DNA from 2 places in the Uniformispora flossi genome. Region 2 is predicted to be linked to the other one. Evidence: riboswitches for the same ligand, from Rfam matches in the RefSeq annotation. Region 2 holds a riboswitch; the other holds the start of a gene.

Region 1 (3,392 bases), on a different contig from region 2:
ACACGCTGCTGCGCGAGGGCATCACCGACATCGCCCGCTACCCGGAGGCCGTGCGCACCGACGCCGAACGCGCCGCGTGGGCGATCGTCGCGCCGCTGCTCGACGAACTGGTCGCCGCGGACGTCGTGCTGATCGGCGCACCGATGTACAACTTCGGCGTGCCGGCCGCGCTCAAGGCATGGATCGACCAGGTGACCTTCCCCAAGATGGTGCTGGCCCCGCGCCGGTTCGTCGTGGTGACGGGGCGCGGCGGCGCGTACGGCCCGGGTATGCCGCGCGAGCCGTTCGACCACCACGGCCGCTACCTCGCCGACTTCTTCCGCGGCCACTACGCCGTCGACGACGCGGTGTTCGTGCACGCCGAGCTGACCAACGCGCTCGTCGACCCGGGCCTCGCGGAGCGGTTCCCGCAGCACAAGGAATCGTCCGTCGCCGCCTACGCACAGGCCGCCGACCTGGGCGCCGAGCTGGCCGGATTCGCCCTGCCGAGGGAGGACTGACATGCCGTGGATATGGCTGCTGCTGGCCGGCGTCGTCGAGGTCGCCTGGTCGCAGAGCATCAAACCGACCGAAGGCTTCACCAAGCTGCCGCAGACCGCGCTGTGCTTCGTCCTCATGGTCGGGGCGGTCTACCTGTTGTCCCGCGCCATGAAGGACCTGCCGACCGGGACGTCGTACGCCGTCTTCACCGGCATCGGCACGATCGGCGCCATCACGCTCGGCGTGGTCCTCCAGGGCGACAGACTCGACCTCGCGCGGATCACCGCACTGGCGCTCATCGTCGCCGGACTCACCGTGGCGCGGCTCACCTCCGCCTAGCGGGGGGGAATAGCGCAGGCATACGGGTGTGTTGTCCGCTGTCATGCTCACCGGACTCGCCGTCGTCGCCTGCGTGCTGGCCGCCGCCACCGCGGTCGGCCTGTGGCGCCGCCGGACCGACGGAAGGATGCGCCCCGTGGCCGACTCCGCCGCGGCGGCGCCCGCGCCCGCCCTCACCCCCGACGAGATCGGCACCGCGCTCGGCGACCGCGCCACGTTCGTGCAGTTCTCCACGGCGTTCTGCGCCCCGTGCCGGACCACGCGGGCGCTGCTCGGCCAGGTCGCGGGTGAACTCGACGGCGTTGTGCACGCCGAGATCGATGCCGAGCACCACCTGGATCTGGTGCGCCGCCTCGACGTGACCCGGACGCCGACCGTGCTCGTCCTCGACGCGCACGGCACCGTCGTCAAGCGCGCCACGGGCATCCCGCGCAGGCAGGACGCGCTGGCCGCGGTGGCGCTCGCCGCGGCGGGGGCGTCCGGGGCCGGGGCGTCGGGGACCGAAGCGTCGGGGGTTGGAGCATGACCAAGGGCCTCGACCCGCGTGGGCCGCGGTTCGCCGCCGCCGTGACCTCCGTCGTCCTCGCGGTCGTCGTGGTGACCGGGAGCGGATGGCTGCTGGCCGCGCAGGCGGCCGTGTTCGCCATTGGTGCGTTCGCGGGTCCGGGAGCCGCGCCGTACGGCATGTTCTACCGCCGCGTCGTCGCGCCCCGGCTGGCCCCGCCCGCCGAGCGCGAGGACCCGCGGCCGGTCCGGTTCGCGCAGTTCGTCGGACTGGCGTTCGCGGTCGTCGGCGCGGCGGCGTACCTGCTGGGCGCCCCGGTCGTCGGCATGGTCGCGGCCGCGGGCGCGCTGTTCGCGGCGTACCTCAACGCGGCGTTCGGGCTGTGCCTCGGCTGCGAGATGTACCTGCGCTACCGCCGCGTGGTCCCGGCCCGCGGCTGACCGGTCAGCCGAACGCGGACTGCACGTACACCGTCCGCGGCGCCTGGTACTCCACGACGGTCACCAACTGACCCACCTCGAACGTCTCGTCGGGTGTCACGGGATAGGCCAGGAACGCCTCGATGCCGCCCCGCACCCCGACCATGACCTCGCCCACCAGACCGGGGCCGATCCGCCCCGTCACCTTCCCGCGCAAGCCGACCATGCGGCAATTGTGGACTGCCGGAGTACGGCACGGCCGCCGGGATCCCCCTCGACCGGACGGGGCTGGCCGGAATGCCCGGTGTATGCCAGGGTGGTGGCCGACCGATACACGCGGGAGCTCGGGGCACCGGGCTGAGAGGGCGCTGACAGAGCCGCGCCGACCGCAGAACCTGACCGGGTAATGCCGGCGTAGGGAGATTTCGATGTCGACGCCCTCCAATGCGTCCACGCCTGCCCGCAACTCCGCCCCCGCCGGGGCCGGAACGGGCATCACCACCGGTGCGATCTCCGCGGCGCACCACAAGCAGTACCTCACCGGATCACGCGACGACCTGCGGGTTCCGGTGCGGACCGTGCACCTGACCGACGACTCGACGGTGCGCTTGTACGACACGTCCGGCCCGTACACCGACCCCGCCTACGAGGTCGACGTCCGCCGCGGCCTGCCGCCGATCCGCGACCCCTGGATCGACGAACGCGGCGACACCGAGCGCTACGACGGCCGCATCGCGGCCCTCGGCGTGCTCCCCGGCGCCACCGTCGTCCGCCCCCGCCGAGCCGCCGGTGGCACGGCGGTGACCCAACTCGCCTACGCACGCCGCGGCGTGGTCACCCCGGAGATGGAGTTCGCGGCGATCCGCGAAGGCCTGTCCCCGGAAACCGTGCGCGAAGCCCTCGCGGCGGGGCGCGCGGTGCTGCCCGCGAACATCAACCACCCGGAGATCGAGCCGATGCTCATCGGCAAGGACTTCCTGGTGAAGGTCAACGCCAACATCGGCAACTCGGCGGTGACTTCCTCGATTGAGGAGGAGACCGACAAGCTGGTGTGGGCGATCCGCTGGGGTGCCGACACGGTGATGGATCTGTCGACCGGCGACGACATCCACACCACGCGCGAGTGGATCGTACGCAACTCGCCCGTCCCGATCGGCACGGTGCCGCTGTACCAGGCGCTGGAGAAGGTGAACGGCAAGCCCGAGGCCCTGACGTGGGAGTTGTACCGGGACACCGTGATCGAACAGGCCGAGCAGGGCGTCGACTACATGACGGTGCACGCGGGCGTGCTGCTGCGATACGTGCCGCTGACCGCGCGCCGCAAGACCGGCATCGTGTCGCGCGGCGGATCGATCATGGCGGCGTGGTGCCTGGCGCACCACGAGGAGAACTTCCTCTACACGAACTTCCGCGAACTCACCGAGATCCTGCGGGCGTACGACATCACCTACTCGCTCGGCGACGGCCTCCGCCCGGGCAGCACCTACGACGCCAACGACGAGGCGCAGTTCGCCGAGCTCACCACGCTCGGCGAACTCGGGCGCATCGCCCGCGAGATGGACGTCCAGGTGATGATTGAGGGCCCCGGCCACGTGCCGATGCACAAGATCAAGGAGAACATCGACCTCCAGCAGGAGATCTGCGACGAG
Region 2 (3,392 bases):
CTCGGCGAGGTCCGGGAGGGTCAGCCAGTCGGCGATGAGTTTTTCGATGGTCGTGTCGGTCTCGCTCACGGCTCCAGAATAGGGCCCTGCGACGTAGGGGAATCCCGTGCTTTCCGACGGGATCCCCGCGCGTCGCGGCGGCTCAGGCCGTGCCGTCGGCCCGCTGGACGTCCTTGAGCGCGGTGCCGATGTCGGCGAACTTGGCCTTGTCGACCGCGGCGCCGGTCTGCACGAGCTTGCGGCCCTGGGCCAGGTCGCGCGGCCGGGCGACGGTGATGAGCGCGACGAGGGTGTCGCCGGCGAACCAGCCGGCGCTCCATTTGCCGTCCTCGCCGGGGCCGCGGACCACGAGTTCGTCGTCGGGGCCGTGGTGGCCGACGTACTGGATCATGCGGCCGAACTGGTCGGACCAGAAGTACGGCACCGGGTCGTACGCCGCGTCGCCGCCGGCCAGGTTCGCGGCGACGGTGCGGGGCCCGTGCAGGGCGTTGTCCCAGTGCTCGACGCGCAGGCGGGCGCCGTAGCGGGCGGACGGGAAGACGACGCAGTCGCCGACCGCGTACACGTCGGGGTGCGACGTGCGCAGGTGGTCGTCGACGAGGACGGCGCCGCGCGGGTCGAGGTCCAGGCCGGAGCCGGCGAGCCACCCGGTGTCGGGGCGGACGCCGATGCCGACCACGACGGCGTCGGCGGGCAGCCGGGTGCCGTCGGCGAGGTGGACCGCGCCGGGTTCGAGGCGGTCGACGCGGGCGTTGAGGAGGAGTTCGACGCCGGCCTCGGCGTACCACGGGACGAAGCGCGTGCCGATGTCGTCGGGGAAGGCACCCGCGAGCGGCGCGTGCAGTGCCTCGACGACGGTGGTGCGGCAGCCGAGCGCGGCCGCGGACGTGGCGACTTCGGCACCGATCCAGCCCGCGCCGACGACCACGACGTGCGCGCCGGGGGTGAGGGCGGCGCGGAGGCGGCGCGCGTCGTCGAGGGTGCGCAGGGTGTGGACGCCGTCGACGTCGGCCGCGCCGGGCAGGTTGACGACCTGCGAACCGGTCGCGATCACGAGCCGGTCGTAGGCGAGCGGGCCCGCGTCGGTGTCGACCTCGCGGTCGGCCGGGCGGAGCCCCGTGGCGGCGCGGCCCAGGAGCAGCTCGACGCCCAGGACGTCCCAGTCCGCTTCGAAGGTGGAGTCGTCGGTCTTGCCGCCGAGGACCTCCTTGGACAGGGGCGGGCGGTCGTACGGCTTGTGCGGCTCGGCCCCAAGCAGGGTGATCCGGCCGGTGTAGCCCTGTTCGCGCAACCCCACGACAGTCTGCAGGCCGGCCATGCCGGCACCCACGACAAGCACGTTCTCCATGCGGGGAACCTTAGGGGTCGACACGTGTACGCCCGACGACGAAGAGTTTGATTGAGGCAAGGATCACGTACCGGGACCTCCGAACCCAGTCCGACAATCCGACGATTCCGGCCGGAGGTAGGGTTGAGTCCTCACGGGAGCCCGGTGGGACCGGGCTGAGAGGGGGGCTGCAAGCCCCCGACCGTCCGAACCTGATCCGGGTCATGCCGGCGCAAGGGAGTGTGTCCACCAGCCATGGCTTCTGCGAGCCCGAGCCCCGCCGCGCGTCCCGCCACCCCCACCGCGGCCTCCCCCGACGTCCTCGTCGTCGGCGCCGGCGTCATCGGCCTCTCGATCGCCTGGCGCGCCGCCCGCCGCGGCCTCACCGTCGTCCTCGCCGACCCGCAGCCCGGCCGCGGCGCCTCGCACGCCGCCGCGGGCATGCTCACCCCGGTCTCCGAACTCCAGTACGGCGAAGAGTCCCTGCTCCGCCTCAACATGGACTCCGCGGCCCGCTACCCCGCCTTCGCCGCCGAACTCGAGGACGCCTCCGGACTCCCCTCCGGCTACCGCGCCTGCGGCACCCTCGCCGTCGCCCTCGACGCCGACGACCGCGCCGTCCTCAAGGACCTCCACGCGTTCCAGTCCCGCCTCGGCCTCGCCTCCACCTGGCTGACCAGCCGCGAATGCCGCCGCTTCGAACCGATGCTCTCCCCCGCCGTCGCGGGCGGCCTGCACGTCGAAGGCGACCACCAGATCGACAACCGCCGCCTCGTCGCCGCGCTCCTCGCCGCCTGCGAACGCGAACCCGGCATCACCCTGCGGCCCGCCCGCGCCACCGCCCTCCTCACCGCCGGCGACCGCGCGACCGGCGCCCGCCTCGACGACGGCACCGACGTGTCCGCCGGCCAGGTCGTCCTCGCGGCCGGCTGCTGGTCCAACGCCGTCGACGGCCTGCCGCCCGGCCTGCTGCCGCCCATCCGCCCGGTCAAGGGCGAGATCCTGCGCCTGCACGTCCCGGACGCCTACCGGCCGTTCCTCAGCCACAACGTCCGCGGCGTCGTCAAGGGCGGCAGCATGTACCTGGTGCCGCGCGCCGACGGCGAACTGGTGATCGGCGCCACCGAGAACGACCTCGGCTACGACACCGAGGTCACCGCCGGCTGCGTCTACGAACTCCTCCGCGACGCCCGCGAACTCGTCCCCGGCGTCACCGAACTCCCGCTCGTGGAAACGCACGCGGGCCTGCGCCCCGGCACCCCGGACAACGCGCCGCTGATCGGCCGCACCGGCCTCGACGGCCTGATCGCCGCCACCGGCCACTACCGGCACGGCATCCTGCTGACCCCCGTCACCGCCGACGCCGTCGCCGAACTCCTCGCCGACGGCACCGTCCCCGACGTCGTCCGCCCCTGGGGGCCCGCGCGCTTCACCGCCACCACCGGCAAGGAGCTGTCCTACGCATGACCGTCGAGCCCGCCCACACCATCTCCGTCAACGGCGAACCCCGCCCGCTCGCCGCCGGCACCACCGTCGCCGCGCTCATCGCGACCATGACCTCGGCCACCAAGGGCGTCGCCGTCGCGGTCAACGAGGACGTCGTGCCGCGCAGCAAATGGGCGTCCACGCTGCTCGACGCCGGCGACCGCGTCGAGGTCCTCACCGCCGTCCAGGGCGGCTGACCTTCCGACGGGTGGTCGGAAGGACAACCCGGAACACCCCACACCCACACGCCAAGGAGGACGGCAATGACGCACGCGACCGCGGACGACAAGCTCCAGCTCGGCGGCGAGGTCTTCTCCTCCCGGCTGATCACCGGCACCGGCGGCGCACCGAGCCTGGACATCCTGGAAGCCGCGCTGGTCGCGTCCGGCACCGAGATGACCACGGTCGCGATGCGCCGCCTCAACCCGCGCACCACCGGCTCCGTCCTCGACCTGCTGCGCAAGCTGGGCATCCGGCCCCTGCCGAACACCGCCGGCTGCTACACCGCCGGCGAAGCCGTGCTGACCGCCCGCCTCGCGCGCGAAGCACTGGAGACCGACTGGGTGAAAGTGGAGGTCGT

Evidence for each region. A riboswitch is a leader RNA that binds a small molecule or an ion and turns the genes downstream of it on or off. The one in region 2 is predicted to bind thiamine pyrophosphate.
Region 1: linked by a shared signal. The riboswitch ahead of thiC (phosphomethylpyrimidine synthase ThiC) and the one ahead of thiO (glycine oxidase ThiO) in region 2 are both predicted to bind thiamine pyrophosphate.

The regions. Positions count from the first base shown of each region.
Region 1 covers NZ_JBMULZ010000005.1:265,510-268,901, reverse strand. The annotation lists gene ACPA54_RS13855 (FMN-dependent NADH-azoreductase) at 1-500, shown strand, start outside; gene ACPA54_RS13850 (DMT family transporter) at 502-819, shown strand; gene ACPA54_RS13845 (thioredoxin family protein) at 863-1,345, shown strand; gene ACPA54_RS13840 (DUF4395 domain-containing protein) at 1,342-1,764, shown strand; gene ACPA54_RS13835 (hypothetical protein) at 1,769-1,969, opposite strand; TPP riboswitch at 2,070-2,181, shown strand; gene thiC (phosphomethylpyrimidine synthase ThiC) at 2,172-3,392, shown strand, end outside.
Region 2 covers NZ_JBMULZ010000008.1:75,386-78,777, reverse strand. The annotation lists gene ACPA54_RS19370 (Rv2175c family DNA-binding protein) at 1-69, opposite strand, end outside; gene ACPA54_RS19365 (NAD(P)/FAD-dependent oxidoreductase) at 143-1,348, opposite strand; TPP riboswitch at 1,472-1,584, shown strand; gene thiO (glycine oxidase ThiO) at 1,583-2,794, shown strand; gene thiS (sulfur carrier protein ThiS) at 2,791-3,009, shown strand; gene ACPA54_RS19350 (thiazole synthase) at 3,076-3,392, shown strand, end outside.